3 regions of the Oceanimonas sp. MB9 genome follow, and region 2 is predicted to be linked to each of the others. Evidence: predicted binding sites of a transcription regulator. Region 2 holds the regulator's gene; each other region holds the start of a gene.
The links. The regulator LexA, encoded in region 2, represses DNA repair genes until DNA is damaged. The targets are predictions, from matches to a motif close to ANCTGTNTNNNNANACAGNT.
Positions count from the first base shown of each region.

Region 1: the regulator LexA is predicted to act here: its motif matches at 7,980-7,999, upstream of dinB (DNA polymerase IV).
Region 3: the regulator LexA is predicted to act here: its motif matches at 6,915-6,934, upstream of OJHNALOF_RS13500 (DUF4250 domain-containing protein).

Region 1 covers NZ_VFBE01000011.1:27,348-37,584, forward strand. The annotation lists gene OJHNALOF_RS16295 (glutamate-5-semialdehyde dehydrogenase) at 1-1,219, opposite strand, end outside; gene proB (glutamate 5-kinase) at 1,228-2,331, opposite strand; gene crl (sigma factor-binding protein Crl) at 2,432-2,830, opposite strand; gene frsA (esterase FrsA) at 2,926-4,173, opposite strand; gene gpt (xanthine phosphoribosyltransferase) at 4,222-4,692, opposite strand; gene OJHNALOF_RS16320 (aminoacyl-histidine dipeptidase) at 5,032-6,495, shown strand; gene OJHNALOF_RS16325 (hypothetical protein) at 6,579-6,920, shown strand; gene dinB (DNA polymerase IV) at 6,931-7,974, opposite strand; gene nqrM ((Na+)-NQR maturation NqrM) at 8,115-8,339, opposite strand; gene OJHNALOF_RS16340 (FAD:protein FMN transferase) at 8,341-9,375, opposite strand; gene nqrF (NADH:ubiquinone reductase (Na(+)-transporting) subunit F) at 9,382-10,237, opposite strand, start outside.
Region 2 covers NZ_VFBE01000001.1:25,255-35,491, reverse strand. The annotation lists gene OJHNALOF_RS00205 (ABC transporter ATP-binding protein) at 1-194, shown strand, start outside; gene glpE (thiosulfate sulfurtransferase GlpE) at 239-559, shown strand; gene glpG (rhomboid family intramembrane serine protease GlpG) at 556-1,404, shown strand; gene OJHNALOF_RS00190 (flagellar basal body-associated FliL family protein) at 1,382-1,783, opposite strand; gene OJHNALOF_RS00185 (chorismate lyase) at 1,899-2,486, shown strand; gene ubiA (4-hydroxybenzoate octaprenyltransferase) at 2,483-3,355, shown strand; gene lexA (transcriptional repressor LexA) at 3,434-4,048, shown strand; gene coxB (cytochrome c oxidase subunit II) at 4,254-5,399, shown strand; gene ctaD (cytochrome c oxidase subunit I) at 5,418-7,013, shown strand; gene OJHNALOF_RS00160 (cytochrome c oxidase assembly protein) at 7,013-7,540, shown strand; gene OJHNALOF_RS00155 (cytochrome c oxidase subunit 3) at 7,554-8,423, shown strand; gene OJHNALOF_RS00150 (DUF2909 family protein) at 8,442-8,645, opposite strand; gene OJHNALOF_RS00145 (SURF1 family protein) at 8,674-9,351, shown strand; gene OJHNALOF_RS00140 (hypothetical protein) at 9,341-9,772, shown strand; gene OJHNALOF_RS00135 (heme A synthase) at 9,781-10,237, shown strand, end outside.
Region 3 covers NZ_VFBE01000009.1:452,808-463,044, forward strand. The annotation lists gene OJHNALOF_RS13460 (capsule biosynthesis protein) at 1-728, opposite strand, end outside; gene OJHNALOF_RS13465 (hypothetical protein) at 912-1,259, opposite strand; gene OJHNALOF_RS13470 (cytochrome P450) at 1,256-2,665, opposite strand; gene OJHNALOF_RS13475 (hypothetical protein) at 2,662-3,801, opposite strand; gene OJHNALOF_RS13480 (GIY-YIG nuclease family protein) at 3,952-4,242, shown strand; gene adk (adenylate kinase) at 4,660-5,304, shown strand; gene hemH (ferrochelatase) at 5,373-6,341, shown strand; gene OJHNALOF_RS13495 (cell division inhibitor) at 6,500-6,892, opposite strand; gene OJHNALOF_RS13500 (DUF4250 domain-containing protein) at 7,033-7,236, shown strand; gene OJHNALOF_RS13505 (hybrid-cluster NAD(P)-dependent oxidoreductase) at 7,464-8,570, opposite strand; gene OJHNALOF_RS13510 (SRPBCC family protein) at 8,855-10,129, shown strand.

The sequences.
Region 1 (10,237 bases), on a different contig from region 2:
TGTAGCTGGTCAGCTCTTCCAGCCCCATGGGGCCACGGGCGTGCAGTTTCTGGGTAGATACCGCCACCTCGGCCCCCAGGCCAAACTGGGCGCCATCGGTAAAGCGGGTTGACGCATTAACATACACCGCCGCCGAGGGCGCTCCGTTGATAAAGCGTTCGGCACTGACCAGGTTATTGGTCAAAATCGCGTCGGAATGGCTGGCATTGTAACTGCGCAGGTGCGCCAGTGCCGCGTCCACATTGGCCACCAGCTTCACTCCCAGGGTCAGCCCCAGCCATTCGGTGTCAAAGTCACCCGCTTCGGCGGCCCGTACCGTGGCCGGACCGTCCTGCAGCAACGGCAGTGCCGCCGGCTCGGCCACCAGGGTCACGCCTTTTTCCGCCATACGCGCGCTCAGGGCAGGCAACAGGGCGGCGGCCACCGCCTCGTGCACCAGCAAGGTGTCGAGGGCATTGCAGGCACTGGGCCTGTGGGTCTTGGCGTTGTCGATCACCTCAATGGCGCGAACCAGATCGGCGCTGTCGTCCACAAAGGTGTGGCTGATGCCAAAGCCACCAATGATGACCGGAATGGTCGCCTGCTCTTTGCACAGCTGATGCAGGCCCGGGCCGCCCCGGGGAATGATCATGTCGACATACCGATCCAGCTTGAGCAGGCCGCTCACCCACTCCCGGCCCGGCTCGCCGATGTACTGCACACAGGCCTCGGGCAGTTCGCAGGCGGCCAGGGCGTGGCGAATCACCTTCACCAACTCCTGGTTGGTATGAAAGGTTTCCCGGCCGCCGCGCAGAATGCTGGCGTTGCCGGTTTTCAGGCACAGGGCGGCAATGTCGATGGTGACGTTGGGGCGGGCCTCGTAGATCACCCCCACCACGCCCAGCGGCACCCGGCGGCGAGACAGCCGCATGCCGTTTTCCAGCACGCGGGACTCCAGCTCGGCGCCCACCGGATCCGGCAGCCGCACCACATTGCGCACGTCGTCGGCAATGGCGGTCAGCCGTGCGGGGTTAAGCATCAGCCGATCCAGCATGGCCTCACCAATGCCGTTGGCACGGGCGGCCTCGAGATCCAGCGCATTGGCGGCCAGAATGGCCTCGGCATGCTTTTCAAGAGCATCGGCCATGGCCACCAGGGCGGCGTTCTTGGTGTGAGTGCTGGCTTCGGCCAGCACATAAGAAGCATCGCGGGCCGCTTGGCCCATGTGTTGCAAATCCATGTTATCTCCTACAGAAGCACCAGATCGTCCCTGTGAATGGCCACGCTGCCGTAGCCATAGCCCAGCAGGGTTTCGATCTGATCTGAATGTTGTCCTTTAATGCGCTCCAGATCCTGAGCGTCGTAGCGGCAGATGCCCCGGGCCAGCTCTCGGCCGTCCGGGTTAACGATGCGCACCGCCTCGCCCCGGCGAAAGCGTCCTTCCACCCGCACTATGCCCTTGGGCAGCAGGCTGGAACCCTTGTCCATTACCGCCCTTACCGCGCCGTCGTCCACATGAATTTCGCCGTGGGGAGGCGGCCCGGCCAGGATCCAGCGCTTGCGGCTTTCCAGCGGCGTGGCCAGGGCCGGAAAACGGGTGCCGACCCGTTCGCCGGCGGCCAGCCGGCCCACCACTTCCGGAATCTGGCCGGTGGCGATCACCACGTCCACTCCGGCCCGGCGGGCCACATCGGCGGCCTGCAGCTTGGTGGCCATGCCGCCGGTACCCAGGCCGCTGACGCTGCCACCGGCCAGTTTGCGCAGGGTGTCGTCTATGGTCTGCACTTCCTCGATCAACTGGGCATCGGGATTGTTGCGCGGATCGGCGGTAAACAGGCCGCGCTGATCGGTCAGCAGGATCAGCAGATCGGCCTCGGCCAGAATGGCGGCCCGGGCCGACAGGTTGTCGTTGTCGCCCACCTTGATCTCGTTGGTGGCCACGGCGTCGTTTTCATTGATCACCGGAATAATGCGGTGATCCAGCAGGGCGCGCAGGCTGTCGCGGGCGTTGAGGTAACGCTCTCTGTCTTCCAGATCGGCCCGGGTCAGCAACAGCTGGCCCACATGCAGGCCGTAGATATTGAACAGCGACTGCCAGGTCTGGATCAGCTGGGTCTGGCCCACCGCCGCCAGCATCTGCTTGTTGGCCATGGTGCCAGCCAGCTCGGGAAAGCCCAGGTGTTCACGCCCGGCGGCAATGGCCGCCGAGGTCACCACAATAATGCGGTGTCCGGCCCGGTGCAGGCTGGCGCACTGGCGTACCAGCTCCACCATGTGTGCCTTGTCGAGATGGCGGGTGCCGCCGGTGAGCACACTGGTACCCAGTTTTACAACAATGGTTTTGCCTTTCATGGAACGCCCTGCGGCTCCTTTACAACACAGCAATGCCGGCATGGCGCCGGCAATATCAGTATGGACAGAAATTTCCTGCGGCCAGCCTGACCGCAGATCATCAGGCGGGGCTCAGCAAATGCTTGTCGCCCAGTTCGGGAGATGATGTGGCACTGAGGGAAAGCTCATCGAGGCAGGCGGCCAGCTTGTCGTAGAAATCACGCAGGGTGCGCGCCACTTCCTCTTCATGCTTGCGGGGAATGTCCCGCTCCTGCCAGTTGCCCTCGGCATCGTAATAGCCCAGCCGGTAGTGAAACTCGAAACGCTGCTCGTCCTGGGGTGCCAGCACCAGCCACCAGCCCCAGAACTCCCGCTTCTCCGGCTCTACCTTGGCGCTGGCGCACACCGCCAGGCAATCAAAAAAGTAGGCTTGCTCTTCGGACTGCTCGCTGCGCAGATAGGGGCCGATGGCCGCAAACAGACGCAACAGCTTCTGATGACTCACTGCTTCAGTACTCATAACCACCTCCCTGGTAACTGGCCTATATGTAACGCTTTTTCAGCCGGGGGTAAAGGATGGCCGCCCCCGCTGCGCAAAAAACAACCGGCTTTGGGTCAAAGGTGGCGAAGCAGCCAGTCTCGGGACTCTATCAGCGCCGTTTCATAAACCTGCAATAACGGCAGCTTGTCGAGCACCAACGCTCGTCCGCCATAACTGGTGCCGGCCAGGGCCTGCACCTCCGGCTCGGGGCAGATAAAGTCATGACGGTGACCAATGCTCAACAGCGGCACCGGGGTGTTGCGGCCCATCAGCCCCTGGGTCTTGAGGGACAGTCCTCGACAGTGCCGGTAAATTTGCTCCCAGTCGTTGCTGTGCATGCCCAGGCGATTGGCGATGGTGTCCCGCAGCATGGCCGGGGTGCGCATAAAGCGCTCGCGTTCGGTAAAGAACAGGTTGCCGGCGCCGGCGATGCACACCACGGCCCGCAGCCGGAACGGCTCCAGGCAGGCCAGCCTGGCCGCCACATTACCGCCCATGCGCACTCCCAGCATGGCCACCCGGCGCTCGTCCACCCAGGGAATGTTTGGCACATGATGCAGCACCGCCTGGTGCAGGCGGCTGCTGTCCTGCACCAGCGGCCAGTGGGAGGAATAGCCCACGCCGGGCATGTCGACGGTGAGCATGGCCATGCCCGCGGGCGCCAGGTAGCGCTCGTAAAAACGCCAGAAGTCGAGTTGCAGGCTGTCGAGGCTGCCGCTGACGATCACCAGCGGCAACGGCCGGTCGCTGGCGGGCAGGTGCAGATAGCCCTGCACCTCCTTGCCGTTAAAGGGAATACGCAGCTCCTTGAGCGGCACCGGCAACCGCCGCCCCGCTTCCCGATAGGCCTGGTTGGCCAGCAGCTGGGCCTGCAGCGCCAACCGGTCCCCCCTCAGGTGGGGGTAACTGGCCAGGGAAAAATAACGCGCCGCCGCCAGAAACTGCGCCCTGGCCTCGGTCTGGTCACTGGCGGCTTGCGCAGCCTGATGGGCCTCAGCGCCCAGCCGGCTCCATTCGTATACCCAGTTGCCGGGCTTGTACTCGGCCAGGGTGTCGAGCCAGCCCTCCACCGACCGTGGGCCCTCGGCCGCCGCCATGCGCGCCAGGGTGGCTTCAATCTCGATGCTGTCATGCCCAAGCCAGTGCCAGAAGGCGCGTTTTTGCAGGCGATAGAAGCCGGGCAGATCGGCCCCGTCGACAAAGGGGGCCGGCTCCTGCAGGCCGGCATCGCGCCGGCCGCGAAAGGCGATGGTGGACGTTTCGGGGGCGTGCTGTACGCTGGAAAAAAGCTGCTCGCTGAGATTGCCCTGTCGTTCGGTCATGGCGTCTCCGGCATCAAAAAGTAAAAAAGGCTCCGAAGAGCCTTTTTATCACGCCTGGTCCTGCTCGCACAGGGGCGGCACAAAGGTCACGCTCATGTCCCAGGGCTGTTCAATCCAGGTGTCCTGGCCCACATGTACTTCAAAGTCGTCTACCAGCGGCTCACCCTTGGGCTTGGCGAAGACGGTGATGAACTTGGCCTTGGGGTAGAGTTCGCGGATCACGCGGGCGGTGTTGCCGGTGTCCACCAGATCGTCGACGATCAGAAAGCCTTCGCCATCACCATTCACCTGCTTCAACACCTGCAGATCGTCCCGCTGCTGATTGTGATCGTAGCTGGAGATGCACAGGGTATCCACGTGGCGAATACCCAGCTCGCGAGCCAGGATGGCAGCCGGGACCAGGCCGCCGCGGCTGACGGCAATAATGCCTTTCCACTGGCTGGCTGGCAGCTGACGGGCGGCCAGTTTGCGGGCTTCGCGCTGAAATAAGTCCCAGGTGACGACGAATTTGTTGGACATAGAAAGAACCTTTGGGTGTTGGCTTTAAAACAGAACGGCCACCCCAGCCCCGCCATAACGGAACCTAGGGCAAACAATGGGCGCATTATAGAGATCACGCCCATTCTTGACCAGCTAAACAGCTTTTTCATGGCCGTTGTAACCACTTTTTCCTTGGCAACCCTGCCGCTAAAAGCGTAGCGCAAAGAGCCACCTCCTTAATACGAAAGTGGACAGAGTAACCCCCTGCTTTCGGCCTCGCCCCGGGTAGCTCAGCCGAACGGAAGAAGATGGATTCCCATCGTCGGGACAGGGTAAGCTGGCGCCATCATACCGACCGACACCGTTACCGGAGACGACATGACTGCCATTCGTTCCCTGTCCCCTTCCTCACTGTGGGGCTTTTTCGACACCATCTGCAGCATTCCCCACCCGTCCGGCCACGAAGCCGCACTTGGCCGCTGGATCATCGACTGGGCTCAGGCTCAGGGCCTGGCGGTGCGTCGGGACGACACCGGCAACCTGATCATCAAAAAACCCGCTAGCCCCGGCATGGAGCACCGCAAGGGCGTGGTGCTGCAGGCCCACCTCGACATGGTGCCCCAGGCCAATGCCGATACCGACCACGACTTTACTCGGGATCCCATTCGCCCGCGCATCGACGGCGACTGGGTGTATGCCACCGGCACCACCCTGGGGGCCGATAACGGCATTGGCATGGCCGCCTGCCTGGCGGTGCTGGCCGACCCTCACCTGGCCCATGGCCCGCTGGAAGTACTGCTCACGGTCGACGAGGAAAGCGGCATGACCGGCGCCTTTGGCCTGCAACCCGGCTGGCTCGAAGGGGAAATTCTGCTCAACACCGACTCCGAGCAGGACGGCGATGTCTATATGGGCTGTGCCGGGGGCGTGGACGCCAACATCACCCTGCCCTATCAGGCCGAACCGGTGCCCGCCGGCTATCGCGCCGTTCGCCTGTCCATCACCGGGCTGCGCGGCGGTCATTCCGGCATCAATATTCACCAGGGCCGGGCCAGTGCCACCAAACTGCTGGCGGAACTGCTGCATGTCCTTACCCGCCACGGCAATGCCCGCTTGAGCAGCCTCGACGGCGGCACCCTGCGCAATGCCATCGCCCGGGAAGCCTCGGCGCTGCTGCTGGTCCCCGAGGAAAAGAGTGAACACCTGCATACCTTGCTGGCGCAATATCAACGGCAGTATGCCGCGGAATTCAATGGTGTGGATGACCGCATTCGACTGGCGCTGAGCCCGAATGACATGCCTGCCCGCGTCATGAGTGACGCCATGCAGCAGCAACTGGTGCGCGCCTTGCTGGCCTGCCCCCACGGCGTCATGGCCATGAGCCGCAGCATGCCGGAAGTGACCCAGACCTCCACCAACCTGGGGGTGATTGCCACTCGCGAGGATCATGTGCATGTACAGTGCCTGATCCGCTCCCTCGACAATGCCGGCCGGGACAGGGTGGCGACCATGACGGCGGCGGTCTTTGAACTGGCCGGGGCCGAAGTGCGTTTCGACGGTGCCTACCCGGGCTGGCAGCCCAATCCCGACTCTCCCATCATGAAGCTGGTGCTCGACACCCACGAGAAGGTGTTCGGTGCCCTGCCGGCGGTCAAGGTGATCCATGCCGGACTGGAATGCGGCCTGTTCAAGAGCGCCTACCCTCACTGGGACATGGTGTCTTTCGGCCCCACCATTCAGGGCGCCCACTCGCCCGACGAGCGGGTCAGCATTGACGCCGTGTCCCGCTTCTGGCAATTGCTGGTGCAAGTACTGGCACAGATTCCCGACCGCGACAACTGACGTCAACCCGGGCTGTCGGGGCCGTGTTCACGGCCTCGGTTTTGGCGTATTATTCGACACGATTGATTGCTTTCGGAGGCGACATGAAATCCAAGGCCCTGTTACTGATGCTGGCACTGGTCACCACCCCGGTCCTGGCCGACAACATTCTCAGCCGGGCGCTCGACTTCGGTCGCGAGCTGCTCGACGAAACCCGCAAGCTGGCCCCCGGCATTCAGCATGATCACAGTGCTGCACCGGCTCGACAGGCCAGTGCCCACCCCAACGACGGCCGCGATCTGCCGGCGCTGGAGCCCGGTCACGGCTCCACGGCCAGCACCACAATATCCGGTCCGGCCGCCGTGGTGGCGCCGCCGTCCCCGCCCGCAACCACCACGCCCCAAAACAATCAGGGCTGGTTTGTGGAAGAGGATCATCTGAAGTAACTCGGGACTTTTAATCCCAGTCAAAGCCCAACTGAGCGCCGCTATCTTCCCCGGCCAGCTCGACACTGACTCCCACCAGCCGCACGCCGCGGCCCTCGGCCCGCCCCCAGGCCTGCTCGCACAACTTCAGCGCCGAGTCCAGCTCGGGCACCGTGGTGCGCCGGGACAGCGTGGTCTGCTCGAAATCCTCGAACTTGAGCTTGATGCACAGGCCGCAAATGGCCCGCTCACCCAGCCGGCGCCGCAGCTCGGGCCAGAGCCGGGTCAATACTTCCCGGCCTTCCTCGGCGGCATAAATGTCGGCGGCCAGGGTGGTTTCCACCCCCACCGACTTGCGTATTCGGTCCACCTGCACCGGCCGTTCGTCAATTCCCTGTGCCCGCTGCCACAGCAGCCGGCCAAACTTGCCAAAACGGCGCGTCAGGGTCTCTTCGCCCGCGGCCACCGCCTGAGCGCAGGTCTCCAGCCCCATGGCCGCGAGCTTTTCCACCGTTTTTCGGCCCACACCGGGAATCTTGCCGAGGGCCAGACTGCTGACGTAATTCGCCACCGCCGCCGGCGGCAGTACAAACAGACCATCGGGCTTGTTTTCTTCCGAGGCGATTTTGGCCAGAAACTTGTTCGGCGCCACCCCCGCCGAGGCGGTGAGCTGTAATTCGTCACGAATGGCCCGGCGAATGTCTTCCGCTATCAGGGTGGCGCTGCCGTTAAACTGCGGGCTGCCGGTGACATCCAGATAGGCTTCATCGAGGGAAAGGGGCTCCACCAGCTCGGTGTAGCGCCGAAAGATGGCGCGGATCTGCTGCGAAACCCGCTTGTATTCGGCCATGTTGCCGGAGATCAGCAACAGCTCGGGGCACAACCGCAGTGCCTGATGGCTGGGCATGGCCGAGCGCACGCCATAGGCCCGGGCCGGATAGTTGCAGGTGGCAATCACCCCGCGTCGGCTGGCACTGCCACCGATGGCCAGGGGAATGTCCCGCCATTCGGGATGCGCACGCATCTCCACCGCGGCAAAGAAACAGTCCATGTCCACATGAATGATTTTACGCATTGACGAACTGGATAAACAGACAGTAGTTAAATACTAACCTGAGCTCGGTGCGGCGAAAAGCGCCAATTGGGCGTACTGAAGGGGAAAATCAGGGGGGAAAGTCGGCGCCGGCGACATTCTGGCCGCCAGCGCCGTAAAGATCAGATAATGCGGTTTTCTTCCAGCATTTTGCGGCGGGCTTCTTCCTTGGCCATTTTCTTCTTGCGGTTATCACACGGATCCGGGCAATCGCAGGCCTTCTCCACGCCGATACCGCCCAGGCCGCCACAGGAGCCGGAGATGGTCTTGCGCTGAATGATATAGCCGATGGCCATGGCGGCAATCACCAGGGCAAAGACTCCGAAGGTAACCAGAAAATACAGCATATCAACCTCTTAGATACTTCTTAAAGGCGCTGGACATATCCACCCTGAAACCGTCGTCCGTTTTGGTAAGCAGATAAACCGCCAGTCCCTGCTCCTCGGCAAAGGACAGCGCCCTGTCTGTTCCCATCACCGTCAGCGCCGTGGCCAGACCGTCCGCCATCATACAGGATGGATGGATCACTGTCACCGACGCCAGCCGGTGGGTGATCGGCTTGCCTGTGGTCGGATCCATGGTGTGAGACAAGCGCTTGCCGTCCAGCTCATAGTAGTTGCGATAATCCCCCGAGGTGGCCACGCTGGTGTTGGCCAGGGCCACTACCTGCTGCACCATGCCCTCACCCTGGCCGGGTTTTTCCACCGCAATGCGCCAGTCCTGACCATGGGCGTTCAGGCCGCTGGTTCTCACCTCACCGCCGATTTCCACCAAATGGTTGGTCAGCCCCTGCTCGGAGAGGTATTCCGACACCACATCCACGCCAAAGCCCTTGGCGATGGACGATAAATCCACATACAGCTCAGGCAATGACTTTTGCAGGTAGTCGCCGTCGGCGGCGGTCAGCACACTCAGGTGGTCGAGGCCGGTTCGTTCCCTGACCTCGGCCAGTTGCGCATCACTGGGAATTTGCGTGGGCCTGGCATCGGGACCAAAGCCCCACAGGTTAACCAGCGGACCCACGGTCACGTCCAGGGCGTCGTCGGTCAGCCGACCCAGTTGCAGCGCCGCGGTCACCACCTTTGCAGTATCACTCGACACCGCAAAGGGCGTGTCGCTTCGATGTTGATTAAACCGGCTCAGCTCGGAAGCTTTTCGGTAGGTGGACATCTGATCGTTGACCAGCTCCAGCCGGCGGTCGATCTCCGCCTGCAGCGCCGTTGCCCGGTCATCCTCGGCGCCCACTACCTTGATCGAGTAGTAGGTGCCCATGGTGTTGCCGGTCAGGTGCAACTGCGGGGCGGCGTCGTTCGCCGGCTGGCAGGCCGCCAATAAAAAGGCCAGCCCCAATGGGGCCAGCCAGTTGATTACGCGAGTCAGCATCAGTGCTTAACCACCAAAGTCATCCAGCAGGATGTTCTCGTCCTCAACGCCCAGGTTCTTAAGCATGTTGATAACGGCGGCGTTCATCACGGGCGGTCCACACATGTAGTATTCGCAGTCTTCCGGCGCTTCGTGATCGCGCAGGTAGTTTTCGAACAGTACGTTGTGAATGAAGCCGGTGTAGCCGTCCCAGTTGTCATCGGGCTGGGGATCGCTTAGTGCTACATGCCACTGGAAGTTGTCGAACTGCTCCTGCAGGCCGTCAAAGTCTTCCACATAGAACATCTCGCGCTTGGAGCGGGCACCGTACCAGAAGCTGATCTTGCGCTTGGAGTTCAGGCGCTTGAGCTGGTCGAAGATGTGCGAACGCATCGGTGCCATACCGGCACCACCGCCAACAAATACCATTTCGGCGTCGGTTTCCTTGGCGAAGAACTCACCAAAGGGACCGGAAATGGTGGCCTTGTCGCCGGCCTTCAGAGACCAGATGTAGGAAGACATCTTGCCGGGAGGAGCGGTCCAGTTGCTGGGCGGCGGAGTCGCGATCCGCACGTTCAGCATGATGATGCCTTCTTCTTCCGGGTAGTTGGCCATGGAGTAGGCACGAATCACTTCTTCGTCTACCTTGGACTCCAGATCGAAGATCTTGAACTTATCCCAGTCTTCGCGGTATTCCTCGGGCACATCGAAGTCTTTGTACTTGACGTGGTGAGGCGGCGCCTCAATCTGAATGTAACCACCGGCACGGAAAGGCACGCTTTCGCCGTTGGGGATCTTCAGTTTGAGTTCCTTGATGAAGGTGGCCTTGTTATCGTTGGAGATAACTTCACAATCCCACTTCTTGATACCGAACACTTCTTCC
Region 2 (10,237 bases):
AGATCTTTGACACCATTGCTCAGTTGCGGGAAGAAAAGGGCATGACCATCTTTCTGGTGGAGCAGAACGCCAATCAGGCGCTCAAGCTGGCCGACCGGGGCTATGTGCTGGAAAACGGCCGGGTGGTGCTGGCCGACACCGGCGCCGCCCTGCTGGTGAACGAACGGGTACGCAACGCCTATCTGGGCGGCTGAGGCTGAATTGGGTACACTGGCGCCACATTAATGAGGAGGAATTCATGGATCAGTTTGCCCATATTTCGGTGGATGAAGCCCACGTCATGCTGAGCGAGGGCCGGGCCCGGCTGGTGGATATTCGCGATCCCCAGTCCTTTGCCCTGGCCCACGCCGAGGGAGCCTTTCACCTTACCAACGACAGCCTGGTGAGCTTTACCAACGAGGTGGATTACGAGATGCCGGTGATCGTGATGTGCTATCACGGCATCAGCAGTCAGGGCGCGGCCCAGTACCTGATCAATCAGGGCTTTGAGGAAGTCTACAGCCTGGACGGCGGCTTTGAGGCCTGGCGGCGCAGTCAGGCGGTGGTCGGCCAGTCGTGAAGGCGCTGCTGGTGCTCGACGATCCGCGCCGGGCCCAGGCCTTTGTGGACTACCTGAGTGAGCTCGGCCTGCACTGTGAGCTCACCCAGGACGACGACGGTAATGTGCATATCTGGCTGGTGGACGAGTCTCGTTATGAGCAGGCCCACCGGGAAGTCAAACGCTTTCTCGCCGAACCCTTTCACCCCCGCTATCAGGAGGCGTCCTGGAAGCGGGGAGACAGTCATGCCCGCTTTGCCGATGGTCCCCGGCAAGCCGGCTGGATCAGCGATCTGCTGCGCCAGACCGGTCCGGTCAACCTGCTGGTGCTGCTGGCCTGCCTGCTGGTCTATGGCCTGAGCTGGCTGGGGCTGCCCATGTTCGGCGTGCTGTCTTTCCCGCCCCGGGCAGAATGGCTGCTGGGGGTGGAATTCTGGCGCGCCTTTACTCCGGCGCTGATGCATTTCTCCCTGATGCACCTGGTGTTCAACCTGTTCTGGTGGTGGTATCTGGGCGGCATGGTGGAGCGACGGCTGGGCAGCGGCAAGCTGCTGGTGCTGCTGCTGGTGGCGGCGGTGCTGCCCAACCTGCTGCAGTTCTGGGCCAGCGGGCCGCGTTTCGGTGGTCTGTCGGGGGTGGTGTATGCGCTGCTGGCCTACGTCTGGTTCAGCGGCCGGCTCAACCCGGCCCGGGGCATCGGCCTGCCCGACGGCATGGCGGTCTTCATGGTGGTGTGGCTGGTGCTGGGCTTTGCCGATCTGCTGGGCACGCCGGTGGCCAATATGGCCCACCTGGGCGGCGCCCTGATCGGCCTGCTTCAGGCCTGGCTCGACAACCGCCGCACTACTGGTAAAGAAAGGTCGTAAACAGCAGACGACGCACCGGGGTCTGGCCGGTTTCCTCGAGCAGCAGTTCGTTGAGCCGCTCCCGGCCCTGATCGGCCAGCTCGGTGCGGGCCGGCAGGGAGCGGATTTCCTGCCGGCTTTTCTGGGCCAGCAGATCATTCAGCGCGTCCCGCAGCAGCGGCATATTCTCTTCCACCACCGCCAGCTGATCCGGTCGTTCCAGCATCAGATCCACCGCCACTCGCACATAGCCCAGGTTTTGTCCTGAGTTCTGGTAGTTGGTAATAATGTCCGGTGTCATGGTGTAGTATATGGGCCCGGCAGGCGCCGCCGGTTCATCCTGGGCGCTGAGCGGGCCTGCGCTGACCAGCAGCAGGCAGAGGGCAACAAACCGAAACATGTGAGTCTCCGACGAGTAAGCGAGCGGGCATTGTTTAAATATTTGCCGGCCAAGTCAATCGGCGGGTGCCCGGTGAGGCCGGGCTGTGACCGGAGCAGGACCAGAAAGCAATTGTATGTCTTTGTTGTTTGATGAACAAAACACGGCCTCCAGCGCCGATCACCTCTGGCGCTGGGGAAGCGAAACGCCGGCTGCGCCGGTGCTGAATGCCTGGCTGCATGACACCGGGTCACTGACCCGGCTATTGCGCCGGCACTGCCGGCAGTTTGAGGTGCAGCTGTTGAGCGATGCCAGCCTGCGGTCGCTCACACCGACCCAGGCGGAACTGCTCGGCTGTGACCAGGCCTTTTGTCGAGAGGTATTGCTGTGCTGTGACGGCCGGCCCTGGGTCTATGCCAGCTCGCTCTATTCTTCCGCCACGCAACGGGCGCTGCCGGCGCTGGCCGGGCTGGGCTCCCGGGCGCTGGGTGAGCTGATGTTCGAGGCGCCGGATCTGGAGCGCACGCCCTTTGAGTTCGCGCGCCTGAATGCTACTGAATATCGGCGACTGGCCGAGCGTACCGGGCTGAACGCCGGCTTTGCCCCTGCGCCCTGGGCGCGCCGCTCCACCCTCAGCACCGGCGCCGCCCGAGTGCTGGTGACCGAACTCTTTTTGCCGGCTTCGGCTCTCTATCAGGACACAATGCAGGACACGACCTCATGACCACCCTGACTTCTCCTTCCCGACCGCGCTGGCGCGCCTACATGGCCCTGGCCCGGCTCGACAAGCCCATTGGCACCCTGCTGCTGCTGTGGCCCACCCTGTGGGCACTGTGGATTGCCGCCGACGGGTTACCGTCACCCTGGCTGCTGCTGGTGTTCGTGGCCGGGGTGTTTTCCATGCGCTCCGCCGGCTGTGTGATCAACGACTACGCCGACCGCCATATCGACGGTCATGTCAAGCGCACCCAGGCCCGGCCGCTGCCCGCCGGTGAACTCACCGAGCGCCAGGCGCTGGGCTTTTTTGCCCTGCTGGTGGGCATTTCCTTTGTGCTGGTGCTGACCACCAATGCCTTTACCATTGGCCTGGCCTTTGCGGGTCTGTTCTGGGCGGCGCTCTATCCCTTTATGAAGCGCTTTACCAACCTGCCTCAGCTGTTTCTCGGCATCGCGTTTTCCTGGGCCATTCCCATGGCCTTTGCCGCCCAGAGCAACAGCCTGCCCGCCGGCCTCTGGTTGCTGTTTGCCGCTAACCTGACCTGGACCGTGGCCTACGACACCATGTATGCCATGGTGGATCGGGACGACGACCTCAGAATCGGCGTCAAGTCCACCGCCATTCTGTTTGGCCGGCGCGACAAGCTGATTGTGGGCCTGCTGCAACTGGCTACCCTGTTGCTGCTGGTGGCGGCGGGCCGAGCGTTTGAACTGGCCGCCCCCTTTTACTGGGGCCTGCTGGCGGTGGCCGGCCTGTTTGTGTATCAGCAGCGCTTGATTCGCGATCGGGAGCGCATGCCCTGCTTTCGCGCCTTTCTCAACAACAACTACGCCGGCATGGCGGTGTTCGCCGGCCTGGTGCTGGCGCTGTGGTAAGTGGAAGGCTTTGGGGCTTGCTCTGGACTCATTACTGGATATACTGACAGTTAACTGTATAAACAGACAGGTTTCATCATGAAGGCCCTTACTCCCCGCCAGTCGCAGGTGCTGGACATTATCAAGGAACACATTCAGCAAACCGGCATGCCGCCCACCCGGGTGGAAATTGCCAAGGTGCTGGGGTTCAAGTCCGCCAATGCGGCGGAAGAGCACCTCAAGGCGCTGGCCAAGAAGGGCGTGATTGAAATCATGCCCGGCACTTCCCGGGGCATTCGCCTGGCCGGGGAAGAGGCGGAAGAAGAACAGGGCCTGCCGCTGGTGGGCCGGGTGGCCGCCGGTGAACCCATATTGGCGCAACAGCACATCGAGAGCCATTACCGGCTTGATCCTGGCTTGTTCCACCCCTCTGCCGACTTTCTGTTGCGGGTGCAGGGCATGAGCATGAAGAACATCGGCATCATGGACGGCGACCTGCTGGCGGTGCACAAAACCCAGGAGGTTCGCAACGGCCAGGTGGTGGTGGCCCGGCTCGACGACGAAGTGACCGTCAAGCGCTTTCAGCGTACGGGCAGCAAGGTCAGCCTGATCCCGGAAAACGAAGAGCTCTCGCCCATTGAAGTGGATCTGCGCAGCCAGGAGCTCACCATTGAAGGCCTGGCCGTGGGCGTGATCCGCAACGGTGATTTCTAACGTCGTCGTTTCAACCGGCAGGCCCCTGCCTGCCGGTCCTTTCTTCACTCAGCTCCCGTTACAACCCCTATTCCCCCATCCTCAGTCCTAAAATCTTTATATTTTACATTTCCTTGAGTGCTGCTTTACTTAGAGTCAGCCGAGCCTAAGGGATGTAGTCGTTCGGCACACATTCATTCCAGACTTGAGTACTCCGGGTGACAGGATGAAACGATTGGGGGTGCGCGTGAAGCCGATTCTGCTGTTGCTATTGTCCTTGCTGGTCTGCCTGCCTGCGCGGGCGCAGACCCGTCTTAACATGACCGAAGGGGTCACCGAGATCAGCCAGCAGGTTTACGGCCTGCACATGACCATCCTCATTATCTGTGCCGTTATCGGCCTGGTGGTGTTCGGGGTCATGTTCTGGGCCATTATTCACCATCGCAAGTCAAAAGGGGCCAAGGCCGCCCAGTTTCACGAAAGCACCAAGGTCGAGATCCTCTGGACCATTATTCCCTTTCTCATTCTGGTGGCCATGGCCATTCCCGCCACCAAAACCCTGGTGGCGATGGAAGACGCGTCCGAACCCGATCTCACCGTGCAGGTCACCGGCTCTCAGTGGAAGTGGCATTACCGCTACTTCGACGAAGACGTCGAATTTTTCAGCCTGCTGGCCACCATGCCCCAGCAGATTGCTGGCACGGTGACCAAGGGAGACAACTACCTGCTGGAGGTGGATTATCCCCTGGTGCTGCCCACGGATCGCAAGGTGCGTTTCCTGATCACCTCCGACGACGTCATTCACTCCTGGTGGGTGCCGGCCTTTGCGGTGAAAAAGGACGCCGTGCCCGGCTTTATCAACGAGGCCTGGACCCGCATTAACGAGCCCGGCCTGTACCGGGGTCAGTGCGCCGAGCTGTGCGGCAAGGATCACGGCTTTATGCCCATCGTTGTGGATGCCCGCTCACCCGAGGAATTTGATGGCTGGCTGGCTCAGGTCAGGGCCGAACAGGCCGAGGCCAGGGCCGCCGAGCAGGAACTGCTGGCCATGAACATGAGCCGGGAGGAGCTGATGACCCTGGGCGAGCAGGTTTACCAGAAAGCCTGCGCCGCCTGTCACCAGGCCAATGGCGAAGGCATTCCCGGTGCCTTTCCAGCCCTTACAGGCAGCGACATGGTGCTCAATGACAGGGCTGGCCATATCAACATAGTGCTGTACGGCAAGGCGGGCACCGCCATGCAGAGCTTTGACAAGCAGCTGGCGCTCAAGGAGCTGGCGGCGGTGATCACCTATGAACGCAATGCCTGGGGCAACGACACCGGGGATCTGGTACAGCCCAAGGACATTCATCAGGCCAGACAGGGACAATAGGGGGCAGTGATGGCGCAGATGGATCGCACTGAAACCGCGGACATTCACCTGGTGGGAGAGGAGCATCATCACGGCCCCGCCCGGGGACTGGGCCGCTGGCTGTTTACCACCAACCACAAGGACATCGGCAGCCTCTACCTGCTGTTCAGCCTGACCATGTTCCTGCTGGGGGGCGCCATGGCCATGGTGATTCGGGCCGAGCTGTTTCAGCCCGGGCTGCAACTGGTGGAGCCCAACTTCTTTAACCAGATGACCACCATGCACGGACTTATCATGGTGTTCGGCGCCGTCATGCCCGCCTTTGTGGGCCTGGCCAACTGGATGATTCCCATGATGATAGGGGCGCCCGACATGGCGCTGCCGCGCATGAACAACTGGAGTTTCTGGATACTGCCCTTTGCCTTTGTGCTGATGCTGAGCTCGCTGTTTGTGCCCGGCGGCGGCCCCAATTTCGGCTGGACCTTCTATGCACCGCTGTCGACTACCTATGGTCCCGACAGCACCGCCCTGTTTGTGTTTGCCATTCACATCATGGGCATCAGTTCCATCATGGGGGCGATCAATGTCATTGTAACCATATGGAATCTTAGGGCGCCGGGAATGACCTGGATGAAGTTGCCGCTGTTCTGCTGGACCTGGTTGATCACCGCCTTTCTGCTGATTGCGGTGATGCCGGTGCTGGCCGGCGCCGTGACCATGGTGCTGACCGACAAGTATTTCGGCACCAGCTTCTTTGAGGCAGCCGGGGGCGGGGATCCGGTGATGTTCCAGCATATTTTCTGGTTCTTTGGCCATCCCGAGGTATACATCATGATATTGCCGAGTTTCGGCATTATCTCGGCCATCATTCCCGCTTTCAGCCGCAAGCCGCTGTTTGGCTACGCCTCCATGGTGTATGCCACCGCCTCCATCGCCGGGCTCAGCTTTCTGGTGTGGGCCCACCACATGTTCACCGTGGGCATGCCGGTGGCGGCGGAGCTGTTCTTCATGTACTGCACCATGCTGATTTCGGTGCCCACCGGGGTCAAGGTGTTCAACTGGGTGGCCACCATGTGGCGGGGCTCCATCAGCTTTGAAGTGCCCATGCTGTTCGCCCTGGCTTTTATCGTGCTATTTACCATGGGGGGCTTCAGCGGCCTGATGCTGGCCATTACTCCGGCCGACTTTCAGTATCACGACACCTACTTCGTGGTGGCCCATTTCCACTATGTGCTGGTGTCGGGTGCCATCTTCTCCATCATGGCGGCGGCCTATTACTGGCTGCCCAAGTGGACCGGTCACATGTTCGATGAGCGCCTGGCCAAATGGCACTTCTGGTGCTCCGTGGTATCGGTCAACCTGCTGTTCTTTCCCATGCACTTTCTCGGCCTGGGCGGCATGCCCCGGCGCATTCCCGATTATTCGCTGCAGTTTGCCGACATCAATGCCCTGGTCAGCATCGGCGGCTTTGCCTTTGGCCTGTCCCAGCTGATCTTCGTGGCGGTGCTGGTGAAGTGCATTCGCGGCGGCGAGCGGGCCCAGGCCAAACCCTGGGAGGGCGCCGAAGGGCTGGAGTGGACGGTGCCGTCGCCGGCACCCTACCACACCTTTGAAACGCCGCCGGAGGTGAAGTGATGGATCACGGCAGGAAGGCCCTGCGGCTGGGCGGACTGGCCCTGGCCATGTTCGGCTTTGGTTTTGCCCTGGTGCCCTTGTATGACGTGTTCTGCGACATCACCGGGCTGAACGGCAAGACTGACACCACGGCGGCGGTAGCGGCGAAACGGGTGGATGAACAGCGGCTGGTCACGGTGGAGTTCATCACCTATCAGAACACCGGCCTGGGCGGTGAATTTTCCCCTTCGGTGCGTCGGCTGAAAGTGCATCCGGGCGAGATGCACAGGGTGGACTTTACCGTGACCAATCCGGGGGTGGACAACCGGGTGCTGCGGGCCATTCCCTCGGTGTCACCGGGGAGGGCGGCGGGTTACCTGCGCAAGACCGAGTGTTTCTGCTTTGAGGAGCAGCCCCTTGATGGCCTGGCGCGAGCGGTAATGCCCATGAGTTTTTACGTGGACGAGGCGCTGCCCGACGATATTGAGGTATTCACCCTGTCCTACACCCTTTACGACATCAGCGAGCAGGTGGCCAGCGAAGGCTGACAAGGAGGCTAGCATGGCGGTCAAGACGGAAAAATATTATGTACCGGCGCAAAGTCCCTGGCCCATTGTCGGCGCCGTTGGCCTGTTTTTGCTGGCCTCGGGGGCAGGTATGTGGGCCGCCGGCATTGCCGGCATTGCCGGGCCTGTGGTGTTTGCCGCCGGCACCCTGGTCATGACGGTCATGCTGTTTGGCTGGTTTTCCAATGTGATCAGCGAATCCCATCAGGGCCTGTACAGCGAACAGATGGACAGATCCTTTCGTCAGGGCATGACCTGGTTCATCTTTTCCGAAGTGATGTTTTTTGGCGCTTTCTTTGGCGCCCTGTTTTATGCCCGCATTCTGGCGGTGCCCTGGCTGGGGGGAGCCGGCAACAACGCCATGACCCACGAGGTGCTGTGGCCGCAGTTTCAGCCTATCTGGCCGCTGCTGACCACCCCGGGGGGCATGGAAACCACCGCCATGGGCTGGCTGGGATTGCCGCTGATCAACACCGTTATCCTGTTGACCTCGTCGGTGACGGCGCACCTGGCCCACCTGGCCCTGCTGCAGGAGCAGCGTGACCGAATCAAGGCCTGGCTGGGTGCCACCGTGCTGCTGGGGGTGTTGTTTCTGGCGCTGCAGATCTGGGAGTACGTGCATGCCTACCAGGATCTCGGCCTGCGGCTCGACTCCGGCATTTACGGCAATACCTTCTTTCTGCTCACCGGCTTTCACGGCGCCCACGTTACCCTGGGTACCCTGATGTTGTTCATTATGTGGCTCAGGGTTAACAAGGGACACTTTACACCGGCTCAGCATTTTGGCTTTCAGGCCAGCAGCTGGTACTGGCACTTTGTGGACGTGGTCTGGCTGTGTCTCTTCGTTTTTGTCTATATTTTGTAGTGTCTCGATTGAATCTTATTATGGCGTGGGGTTGGGGGTCAGCAGGCCGGTGGCCAGGGCAAGAATCAACAGTATGACGATGATCACCGCAAACAGCAGCCGCCGGCCAATGTAGCGCGCCATCAGTGCCGGGTCCCGCCGGCTGAGCAGGGCCCCCAGCCCCAGCGCCAGGTTACCGATCATCAGCAATAACAACAGCACAATCAGCAGTTTGAGCAGCATGTATCACGCGTATGAAAAGGATGGAACCTTGATTATAGGTAAGCGTGGCGGATTACTGGTGCTGACCGCGGCCATCAGTGCCCTGATGGTGTTCATGGGGATGTGGCAGTTGTCCCGGGCCGACGAAAAGCGCCAGCTATTGCAGGAGTGGCAGCAACGCAGCCAGATGGAGCTTGAGCTGAAAGAGGCCCTGGCCATGCACAGCCCCTTTGGCTACCGGCTGCGGACCAGCGGTGTCTATCTTGCCGGCGGCGAGTTGTTTCTGGACAACCAGATTGAGCAAGGCCGGGCTGGCTACCGGCTGATTCGGCCGTTGCAGACGCCTCAGGGCCTGCTGGCGGTGGACAGCGGCTGGTGGCCGGCCAGTGCCGATCGTTCCCGCCTGCCAGCGGTCAACCCTCCCGATGACCATGCCCTGGAGCTCACCGGCGTGCTGGTGCGTCCCTGGCAGCCGCCGCTGTCACTGGGGAGGGAGCGGGATGCCCATCCTCGGCGCATTTCCAGCCTGGAGCCGGCCCTGCTGACCGAGCGCTGGGGGCAGCCGGTGTTGCCGGTGGTGCTGAAAACCGACGGCGGTGGCGATGGTTGGCAGCCGGTGGTAATGGGGCCGGAAAAGCACTTGGGCTACGCGGTACAGTGGTTCACCATGACAGTAGCCATCTGGCTGGCAGCCTGGTGGTGGTATCGGAGGGGATATGAAGCATAAACCGGTATTGGCCCTGGTGGGGGTTTTTGTGTTACCTGTGGCGCTGGCCTGGCTGGTGCTGGCTCAGGGCTGGTTTACCCCCGGCGTGCGCGGTCACGGCGAATGGGTGGAAGGACATATCGATGCGGCGACGCAGTGGCGGCTGGTAATGGTCACGCCTGCGCACTGTGATTACTGCGCGTCGGCCACCGAGCTGCTCAATAACCTGGATCTGGCCTTGGGTCGGGACGGGGACCGGGTCCGAGTGGAACAACAGGCCGCCGGTGAAGGGCTGGTGCCGGGATTTGTCTATATTGCCGATCCACCGGGCATGCTGGTGATGCGCTACCCGATGGGTGCGAACGAGGTGCAAAACCGCGAGACCGGCAGAGATCTGCTGAACGATCTGCGCCGGTTGCTGAAATATTCCCGGGCCGGCTAGGAGGTGCCATGCAGAAGCTTTGTGGCGTTGCCTTTATTCTGACCCTGGTGGTGGTGGTGTTGGGTGCCTGGACGCGGCTCACCGACGCCGGGCTGGGCTGTCCCGACTGGCCCGGTTGTTACGGCTTCAATTATGTGCCGGCCACGCCGGGAGAGCATGCCCTGGCCGCCGAGCGTTTTCCCGATGCGCCGCTGGAAGTGACCAAGGCGCGTAATGAAATGATCCATCGTTATGCCGCCGGTACCCTTGGGCTGACCATACTGCTGATGGCGGTGGGCTCGCTCAGGCGGGCCCACCGCCACTACCGGGCGCCGGCATGGCTGTTGCTGGCCATGGTCACGGGGCAGGCAACCCTGGGTATGCTCACCGTGACCCTCAATTTGTTGCCCTTCGTGGTGATGGGACATCTGCTGGGCGGCTTCAGCATTCTGGCGCTGCTGTTCTGGCTCTTGTGCCGAGGGCAGC
Region 3 (10,237 bases), on a different contig from region 2:
ATGGACTCGGCCACGTCCTCAAAGGGCGAGTGGGCCCGGATCTGAAAATCGTCGGCCACCTGCAATGGCACCAGAAAAATGTGTTTGGAGTGCTGGTCAATCAGGTGCTGCTGCAGGCCTCGGTCATGGGCAGTGTGGGTATATTTGGTATACCAGCCCTTGAGCCAGGCAATGCCTTCTGTCCAGCATGAACGGTGACGATGGTGCACATAGTGCCGAAAGCGCCAGCGGCAGCAATGCATGCTGAAGTAATAACGCATGGCGTAGTAAATGCGGCGTTTAAAGCTGGCGCGAATGTCGAACTGGTGCTTTACGTGCTCGGGGTTTTGTGTAGGAAGTTCGTCTGCCAGTTTGCCAAACCAGGGGCTGTGGGCATTAACGCCGTTTTGCTCCAGGGTAATGTAGTGCGGACGCAGGTAGCCTTCTTCAAACACAAAAAAGCGAATGTTATGGCTCAGGCAATAGTGGCGGGCCACGGCGTGATATTCGCGACAGTCGCTGTAACAGAACACGGTGTCAATGCCGTGCTCGTTAATGTAGTTGTGCAGAAAGTGGCGCCATTCCGGCAGGGAGCCGGTGTAGTGCACATTGGTGCCCCGGCAGGGCCAGCAGCCATCGCCGCCGTTGAAGTGAATTTTGTGTACAAAAATGCCCTGCTCGCTTAAAAAGCGGGAAAAGTGCTGAAAAAAAGGCCCAAGCGGCCCTTGAAGTAGCAAGGCTGATTTCATCAAGAGTCCCGTATGAATTTGTTTTAGTTATGTCTGCGTTTTCCGTGCGGGGCGCATTCTAACACAGGGTATGAACGGGAGTAATATCAAATATTTATGTCAAAAGCATAAATGGAATTAGGTGCTGTTTGTTACCCCGGCAAGTGGTTCCGATGGGGTTTGGAGCGCAGTGAATTCCCACGGTTACTTAATGGTTTGCCGGTGTAGTCCTTTCTGCAGCATCAGATCCACCAGGGGTTGTTCGCGCTTGTTGGCGCGTTTGCAGTGATCCTGCTGGAATTTATTGGTAAGCCATATCACAAAGCGGGCCCAGCGTTTGTTGTCGCGTTCGCGCCAGGCGTGGGAAGACACCGACTCCCAGGCGTAGCCATTAAATACCGAGGCGTTTACAAAGTGATCGAGGGCACGCACACCGGCGCGGCCACGCTCCACCCGGCCCATAAACCCCACATAACAGATAATCAGGTAGCCCACTATGGCCAGGGGCACCACGGCGCACATAAGAATAAAGCCGGCAATTCGTTCTTTCATTGTGGTTGTTTGTTCCTTGGCGTCAGAATAAGCCGCAGCCCGTTGTCGGAGCGAATGGTCAGCCGGCCCACGGGCCGGGGCTCAAAGCCATCGGGCAGGCTAAGGTGGTAGTGCTGCAGAATACTCGCCAGTATCAGGCTGGACTCCTGCTGGGCAAAGGCGGCACCAATGCACACCCGCGGGCCGGCGCCAAAGGGCAGGTAGGCTTTGCTGAGCGGGGTTTTCAGTTGCTTGCTGGTAAAACGATAGGGGTCGAACCGGTGCGGCTCGTGCCAGTAGTCTGTGTGGCGGTGAATGAGCCAGGGTGAGACCATCACCGAGCTGCCCGCCTTCATTTTTTTATCTCTCATTTCACTGGCGTGGGCACACTCACGGGCAAAAAAGCCCACCGGCGGGTAAAGTCGCAGGGCTTCACGGAACACATCGCGCACCAGCACCATTTTGCGCAGGGCTTCCACCCCCATGGGTTGCTCGGCCAGCACGCGAGTGACTTCTTCATAAGCGTCTTGCTGTATGTGCGGGTGGGTGGCCAGCAAATACAGTGACCAGGTCAGCGAGCTTGCGGTGGTTTCGTGGCCGGCCAGAAACAGCATGGAGATCTGATCCACGATTTCATCAAAGCCGAACGGCTGACCGGTGCTGGCGTCTTTGGCCAGCAGCAGGGAAGACAAAATATCCTGCTGGTTCTCCAGCTCGGTGTGTGACTGCGGGCAGCCGGCGCGGGCGGCTTCGGCCTGCCGGTAGCGGGGGCGAATAATGTCTTCTATGGTGGTGCGAATTTCTTTTGCCGCGGCCAGGCGTTTGCTCTCGCTGGCGCCCCGCTGTAAAAAGCCGGGCAGTTTGAACATTTTTCTCAATGCCAGCCTGGGGGATTCGGCCTGAAAGCGCACAAAGGCATCGAGAATGCGGTTGGCCTGCTCGGCATCGAGGCTGGCCGACATTATGGTGCGAAAGATGATGTCGGCGGTCACAAAGGTCATTTCCGGGTCTATGTCCTGCCCCGGCTGGTGGGCCTCAAGCCGCGCGAGCATGTCGGCCACGGCGTGCTGCATCAGTCCGAACACCTGCTGCACTCGAGCATGCTTGAAGGCGGGATCGAGCATGTTGCGCTGTTTTTGCCACTGCTCACCGTTGGTGGTGAAAATGCTTTCGCCCAGCAGCGGCTCGAGAATGTCCCCCAGCATGGCGTGCTTGGGAAAGTCGGCCATGTTCTGCACCATGACTTTTCGCACCAGCTCGGGCTGGTTCACCATATACAGGGTGAGCCCCGGCAGTTTGTATTCCCCCATCTTCATGCCATAGCTGCGTTCATACAGGGCGTCCAGCCAGGAGTGACGCTTGGTGAAAAATACTTTCCACAGCGAGGCCTTGCTTTTGGCGGGTTTGGGAAACACCGGGCAGCTCATGTTCGTTCCTTCAGTTGGCTGGCAATGGTCTCGGGCCCGGCGGTAAAGGCGAAAAAGTCGTAAGGGCCGGGCTTGTCGGTGGCCATCAGATAAAGAAAGTGCATGGTATACCAGGCCCGGCGCAGCTTTTTATAGCGAGCCGGGTGATAAAGGGTAAAAAAACGGGGTGAGAGCAGGCGTGGCCCGGCGTGGGGGGCACAGCTCTGGCCGCAGGAGGTTACCGGGTTCAACAGCGGAAAGCAGGCGCCGTCGGTGGGGGCGGTGTAGTCCAGCCACAGCAGCCGCTTGTTGTGTCCCAGCTGCTGCAGGGCGGTGCGAAAGTCGGCGGCGGCGGCGTGAAAGCTCACCAGCGGAATGCAGTGCCCCAGGGTGATCAACACCACCCGTTGGTGGGCCAGGCGATTCGGATTGTGAACTTGCTGCAGGGCCTGGGCCAGGGCCGGGACCACCATCATGGTGCCCACGCTGTGGGCAACGATCACCACCTCGTCGTTGGTGTCGTCGTTAATGGCCTCGGCCATATGGCTGGCAAAGGAGTGAATGCGCGGCGCAAGCTCAGGCATTTGCCCCCTGGCCCAGCGGGCTGAAAAGGCGTAGATGCGCAATAACCAGAATACCGCCAGCTTGTTGCCCAGGTGTTTGCTGGTGTGCATCAGCGCGGCTACCAGCACCAGCCCGGCAGGCAGCTGGGCCATTTGCCAGGGCAGTTGCCCGGCCAGGCTGGTTGCCAGCCAGACCGAGAACAACAGACTAAGCAGCAGGTAAAAGGCGGGGTAAAGCCCGGCCATCAGCTGTTTGGGCGACGCCTTGGCGTAGGAGAGTATGTGGCCGGGTAAAATATATACCCATAGAAACAGGCTTAAATCACCGATGATCTGAAGCCACCCTCTGGCCCAGTGGGCGCGCACAATATCATCCCAGCCCAGGTAGTTATACCGGGTCTGGCAGTGTTCGGTATCAAGTTGCCAGCAATGGCTGTGATTTTCGCCGCGCTTACGGGCAGAAACATCAATATGCAGGCCGTTTACTTTTGCCTGTAATGCCGACTGACTGCGATAAAGGCGGTGATAGTGACCCGCGCCACGCGGATCAAAGCCGTGAATATAAAACACCTGCCGTTGTTTAATGCGGGCCAATCCGTGGTTCCTGACTGGTTAAAACGGCGAACAGAGTACCTTAATTTGGGATAAGGGGGAATGTGTGGCGCTAACGGTGTAGTTAGCGGGCCCGGAGTATATGGATTCCTGCTTTAATCTGAACAAACTCCAAGCGGATAAGGCTCACTTATGTTCAAGGCTCCTGCTGTTTATATCGTAACCAATAAGCGTAATGGGACCCTGTATATTGGGGTGACCAGCAATCTGGTACAGCGTATCTGGCAGCACAGACAGCATGAAGCTGATGGTTTCACAGCGAAATATGATCTTCACCGGCTGATTTATTTTGAGTCACACAGCAGCATGTATGATGCGATAACCAGAGAAAAGCAACTTAAAAGATGGAAACGCGACTGGAAGATACGGCTTATTGAGGAGTTCAATCCTCACTGGCAGGATTTGTGGAATGATATTATTTGAATGCCCCGAGTTTGGGTGAGGGCAGTTCTGCCAGCGGGCCCGGAGTATGTGGATTCCTGCCTGCGCAGGAATGACGGGAGAGGGCAGGAATGACGGAGGGCACCCCTGCGCCTTTTGTCGCCCCTACGCTTTTTTTGTCGCCCCTGCGCAGGCAGGGGCCCATGTGTGGGGCGGCACTGTGCTGCCAGCGGGCCCGGAGTATGCAGATTCCTGCCTTCGCAGGAATGACGGGAGAGGGCAGGAATGGCGGGAGGGGTGTCACCCCTGCGAAGGCAGGGGTCCATATTGTGAAGGGTGCATCCGCTGCTTATATCATCAATAGGTCTAACAGGCCGGGCTGTTACTTGTTCCCGTGACGGTGTCATGACACAATCAGCCACCAATTGCGAATGATTAATCAAATAAGAGGACGCTGTTATGCGCATCGTTTTGCTGGGTGCACCGGGCGCGGGTAAGGGAACGCAAGCTCAGTTCATCATGGAGAAGTTCGGTATTCCGCAAATTTCGACTGGCGACATGCTGCGTGCCGCTATCAAGGCCGGTACCCCGCTGGGCCTGAAGGCCAAAGAAGTGATGGACAAGGGCCAGTTGGTGTCTGACGACATCATCATCGGCCTGGTCAAGGAGCGCATCAGCCAGGACGATTGCGCCAAGGGCTTTTTGCTCGACGGTTTCCCCCGCACCATTCCCCAGGCCGACGCCATGAAGGAAGCCGGTGTTGCCGTGGATCATGTGCTGGAATTCGCCGTGCCCGACGAAGAGATCGTCAAGCGCATGAGCGGCCGCCGCGTACACCCGGGCTCCGGCCGGGTTTATCACCTGGTATACAACCCGCCCAAGGTGGAAGGTAAAGACGACGTGACCGGTGAAGAGCTGGTGATCCGCGCCGACGACGAAGAAAGCACCGTGCGCAAGCGTCTGGCCGTGTATCACGAGCAAACCGCTCCGCTGATCGATTACTACAAGCAGGAAGCCGAAGCCGGCCACACCCAGCACCACAAGGTGGATGGCACCCAGTCGGTGGAAGCGGTCAGCCGGGAGCTGACCAGCATTCTGGCTTAAGCCGGTATGGTTCAAGCCGGGCCTGTGAAGGTCCGGCTTTTTGTTGTTGGTAAAAGGCAGGTAACAAGGTGAAAACAGGCGTTTTACTGGTCAACCTGGGTACGCCTTCCGCCCCCACCTCGGCGGCGGTAAAGGCCTTTCTCAGTCAGTTTCTGCACGACTACCGGGTGGTGGACTTGCCCCGCTCGCTGTGGTGTCCGTTGCTTCATGGCATTATTCTGCCGTTTCGTTCGCCCAAGGTGGCCAAACTCTATCAATCCATCTGGTGGCCGGAAGGCTCGCCGCTGATGGTGGTCAGTCGTCGTCAGCAGGCGGCATTGCAAAAGGCGCTGCAGGATGAAGGCATAGACGTGCCGGTGGCGCTGGGCATGAGCTATGGCGAGCCGTCCATTGCCTCGGCCTGGCAGCAGCTCAAGGAGCAGGGCGTAGACCGGGTCATTGTGCTGCCGCTGTATCCGCAGTACTCGGTCAGCACCACCGCCTCGGTGTTTGACAGCTGGGCCAGATTAATGAAGCAGGAGCGGCTGGTGCCGGCCTTGCGGTTTGTGCATAACTATCACGACTTCAGTGGCTACATCGGCGCCCTGGCCGACTCGGTGCGGGCACACTGGCAGGAGCATGGCCGGGGCGACCTGCTGCTGCTCTCTTACCACGGCATTCCCAAGCGCTTTGAAAACCAGGGCGACCCTTACGGTCAGCAGTGTCATCGCACTTCCGAACTGCTGGCGGAAGAGTTGGGGCTGGAGCCGCATCAGTGGCGCACCACCTTTCAGTCGCGTTTTGGCCGGGAAGAGTGGCTCAAGCCCTATACCGACGAAACCATGAAGGCGCTGCCAAAGGAAGGGGTGAAAAAGCTGGACGTGATCTGCCCGGCCTTTTCTGCCGACTGTCTGGAAACCCTGGAAGAGATCGCCGAGCAAAACCAGGAGCTGTTCATCAAGGCCGGGGGCGAGCAGTATCGCTATATTCCTGCCCTGAACGACAACCCCGCCCATATTCGCATGCTGGTGGATCTGGTCTGCCGCGAGCTGGTGTGATCTCACTCCATATCGGTCGCTTGATTGGCTGGTAGGTTGGAATTCGCTTCGCTCATTTCAACCTACGGCCCTTGAAAGGCGTCAATCCCATAAATAAAAAACCGGCGCTGCCCTCGGCAGCGCCGGTTTTTTATTGTTCGTTACAGGGTGAACGGCGCTCAGTGCAGCGGGTTGCCCGGCACTGCCGGTCCGATCACAAAAAGGCGCGCATCGGCTTGCCGCTGGTGCAAAAAGGTTTCATCTTGCTGTTGCCAGCACACCACGGCGGCAATGGTCGGGCTGGCCAGCGCTCGCTGCAGTTGCTGTGGGGTAAGCCGCTGGGCGTCCAGCACGCGGGCCGGGTTGATGCCGGCGGCGGCAAGGCGTTGACGGCACAAGCGGGTGGGGGCATTGGCCACCAGGATCCAGCCGCCGTTGCCGTGGCTCAGGGCCGCCAGCCGAGTGAGCACCTCGGGTTGCGGTGCCGTGTTGAGCGCGGCGGAATGACAGTGGGGCAGCGCCTGCTGCGATGGGATCAATGCCTGCTTGCGGATTAACGAAAGGTTCATCATGGATCGGCCCTGCCTGTTGTTTTACTGTTTATACATACAGTATTCACTCGGGGCGGTTTGGTCAATATTTAACTGGTTAAATTTACAGTGTTTCGATCATGCCGGCTGCCAAGCCGGTCGGTTACCGACAGGAGGGCGAAATGGACAGAACGCAACTGGAACGAATGGACATTCACATGGTGCTGAGCATTCTCAATGAAAAACTGCGCATCGAGTGCGACAGCCTGGAGGCGCTGCTGGCCCGTTACGAACTGGACGGCGGCTGGCTGAGTGCGCGCATGGCGCAAATTGGTTACCGCTACGACAGCCACAGCAACCAGTTCAGGGCCGCCTCGACGCGCTGATTACACCGACATTTCAAAAGGGAGCCAGACTGCGGGGTCTGTTGTCGCCGTTACTGTCGTTGGGCAGGGAGTGCACAGCAGACCGTTAACCTGTTTGATAACGCGCCGACCGAAGCGGCGCCTGTCGTTCTTCTCGGCGGCCGGCACGCAAAAAAGCCCGGGCCGGACTGTCGGCTCGGGCAAAATGGTTGGACCTGTAAGCCCCCCCTACAACCTCTCAGTAGTACTCAGTATTCCACTTCCACGTTGCCGCTGGGCACGCTGCAACAACTCAGCACGTAACCCTCGTCGATGTCTTCATCGGTAATGCCGCCGTTGTGCTCCATGGCCACTTCTCCCTTGAGCACCTTGACCTTGCAGGTGCCGCAAATGCCCATGCCGCAGGCCTTGGGAATGTGCAGGCCGGCCTGGGCGGCGGCGCTGTGCAGGGTTTCGCCGGGCAGAATGTCCACCTGCAGGTCGCTGTCGAGGAAGGAAATGGTCAAACGCTCTTCGGTGCGCTCCATCTCTTCGGCCAGATCCGAGGCCTCCTGGGCCAGCAGCTCCACGTCTTCAATCACTTCTACCGGCGTGGCGCCAAAGCTTTCCTCGTGGTAACGATCCATGTCGAAACCGGCCTGTTGCAGCAGGTTGCGCACCGCCTTCATGTAGGGGGTGGGGCCGCAGCAGAACACTTCCCGCTCCATAAAGTCGGGGGAGATCTGGCTGAGCATGGCGCTGTTCAGAAAGCCGCGATAGCCACTCCAGGTCTCACCAATGTCCGTGCGTTCGCAGATCAGGCTCAGCTGAATATTATTCAGCCGCGAGTCCATGTGCTGCAGCTCTCGGTAGAACACCAGATCCTTGGGTGTGCGGGCGCTGTGCACAAATTGAATATCGACATCGGCGTTGGTGTCGAACCACCAGCGCATCATCGACATCACCGGGGTGATGCCCACGCCGCCGGAAAGCAGCAGCACCTTGTCGTTGGGAAAGTCGATGCAGTTGAAATTGCCCACCGGGCCGTGCACCGCCAGGGCGTCGCCTTCCTTGAGGTTGTCGTGCAGCCAGTTGGACACCACGCCGCCGGGCACTCGTTTGACGGTAATGGAAAAGCTGTAGGGCACCGAGGGCGAAGAAGCGATGGTGTAGCTGCGCATCACCGTCTGCTCGTCAATTTCCAGCTCCAGGGTAACAAACTGGCCGGGTTTGAAGAAAAACAGCAGCGGGCTTTCGGCGGTGAAGCAGAAGGTACGCACGTCCCAGGTTTCCTGAATCACGCGCACACAGCGCACCGGGTGGCGACCGTTGCTCCAGGTCTGGGTATTGATGGGTGAAATAAAGTCCTGATTCATCGCTGTCCTCCGCTGGGGCGGCGAGGGGCCCCGTTGTGTCCTTGTTGCCGGCATTCTTGATGAGATTTAGCCGGCGCGGTTGCCTGAAAACGACATGGAAATATCCGTCAGCCCCGTTTTGCCGTTAATGAGCGTGAAGCCGGGGCCAGACGCCGGCTTGCGGGTCGTAAAAGCAGGCGGGGCGAGTCGTTTTCAGACAACCGACACCGCCCGGGCAGGATAACAATACGCCCATCGGCGGTATGGTTTTCCGCCCTTTCAACTCAGCAAAGGAAGCAATGCAGATGGAGCAGAGCAACACCACCGTTATCGGCACCGCCCCCGGACTGGCGGATACCGTTCAGCTGCTGCAGCAGCGTCGTCCCGGCTACTCCCTTCCCCAGGCCTGCTATAACAGCCAGTCGGTGTTTGAAGCCGACATGGAGCAGATCTTTTGCAAGGAATGGCTGTATGTGGGGCTGACCTGTGAAATTCCCAAAACCGGCAACTACATCACGGTAGAAGTAGGCAACAACCCCATTACCGTGGTGCGCAACAAGGAAGGCGTACAGGCCTTTCACAACGTGTGCCGGCACCGGGGCTCACGGTTGTGTACCGAGAAAAAGGGCAAGGTGGCCAAGCTGGTTTGCCCTTACCACCAGTGGACCTATGAGCTGGACGGACAGCTGATCTATGCCGGCAACGACATGGGTGAGCAGTTCAACAAAGGCGACTTTCCGCTGAAAAAGGTACACACCAAGACCGCCGGTGGTTACATCTTTATCTGTCTGGCCGACAACCCGCCCGACATCGACGAGTTTCTGGCATCGCTGGAGCTCTATTTGGAGCCTTACGATCTGGAAAACGCCAAGGTGGCGGTGCAGTCCGAAATCGTTGAAGACGCCAACTGGAAGCTGGTGATCGAGAACAACCGGGAATGTTACCACTGCAATGGTTCTCACCCCGAGCTGCTCAATACCCTGCTGGAGTTCGACGACACCACCGATCCCCGCGCGACCGACGCCTTCAAGGCCCATGTGGCGCGCATGGCCGAACAATGGGACGCGGAAAACATTCCCCATGAGCATGTGTCGTTCGGATTGCGCAACCGCATGGTGCGCATGCCCCTGGCCGAAGGCAAGGTGGCCATGACCATCGATGGCTCCAATGCCTGTGAGAAGACCCTGGGCCGGGTCAAGAACCGGGAGCTGGGTTCACTGCGCATTCTGCACCTGCCCAACTCCTGGAACCACGGCCAGAGCGATCACCTGATCACCTTCCAGGTGGTGCCGCTGGGGCCGCAGAAGACCAAGGTGATCACCAAGTGGGTGGTGCACAAGGACGCGGTGGAAGGCGTGGATTATGACGTGGAAAAACTGCGTCTGGTGTGGGATGCCACCAACGCCCAGGACCGCGCCCTGGCCGAGGAAAACCAGCGTGGCATCAACTCCATCGCCTATGAGCCGGGCCCTTATTCACCCACCTACGAGTTCGGTGTGGTGAACTTTGTCGACTGGTACGCCGATACCTTCGTCGCCAACGCCGGCGGCCAGACCCTGTCCGTCAAACTGCCGGAGTAAGCCGAAAGCCCGGAATGGTAATGTGAATCCCGGGGTTCGACGGTCATCCCTGTGTTTTACCTTGTGGCCCTCGCGAAAGCGGGGGCCATTCATTTCTTCCCCGCCGCA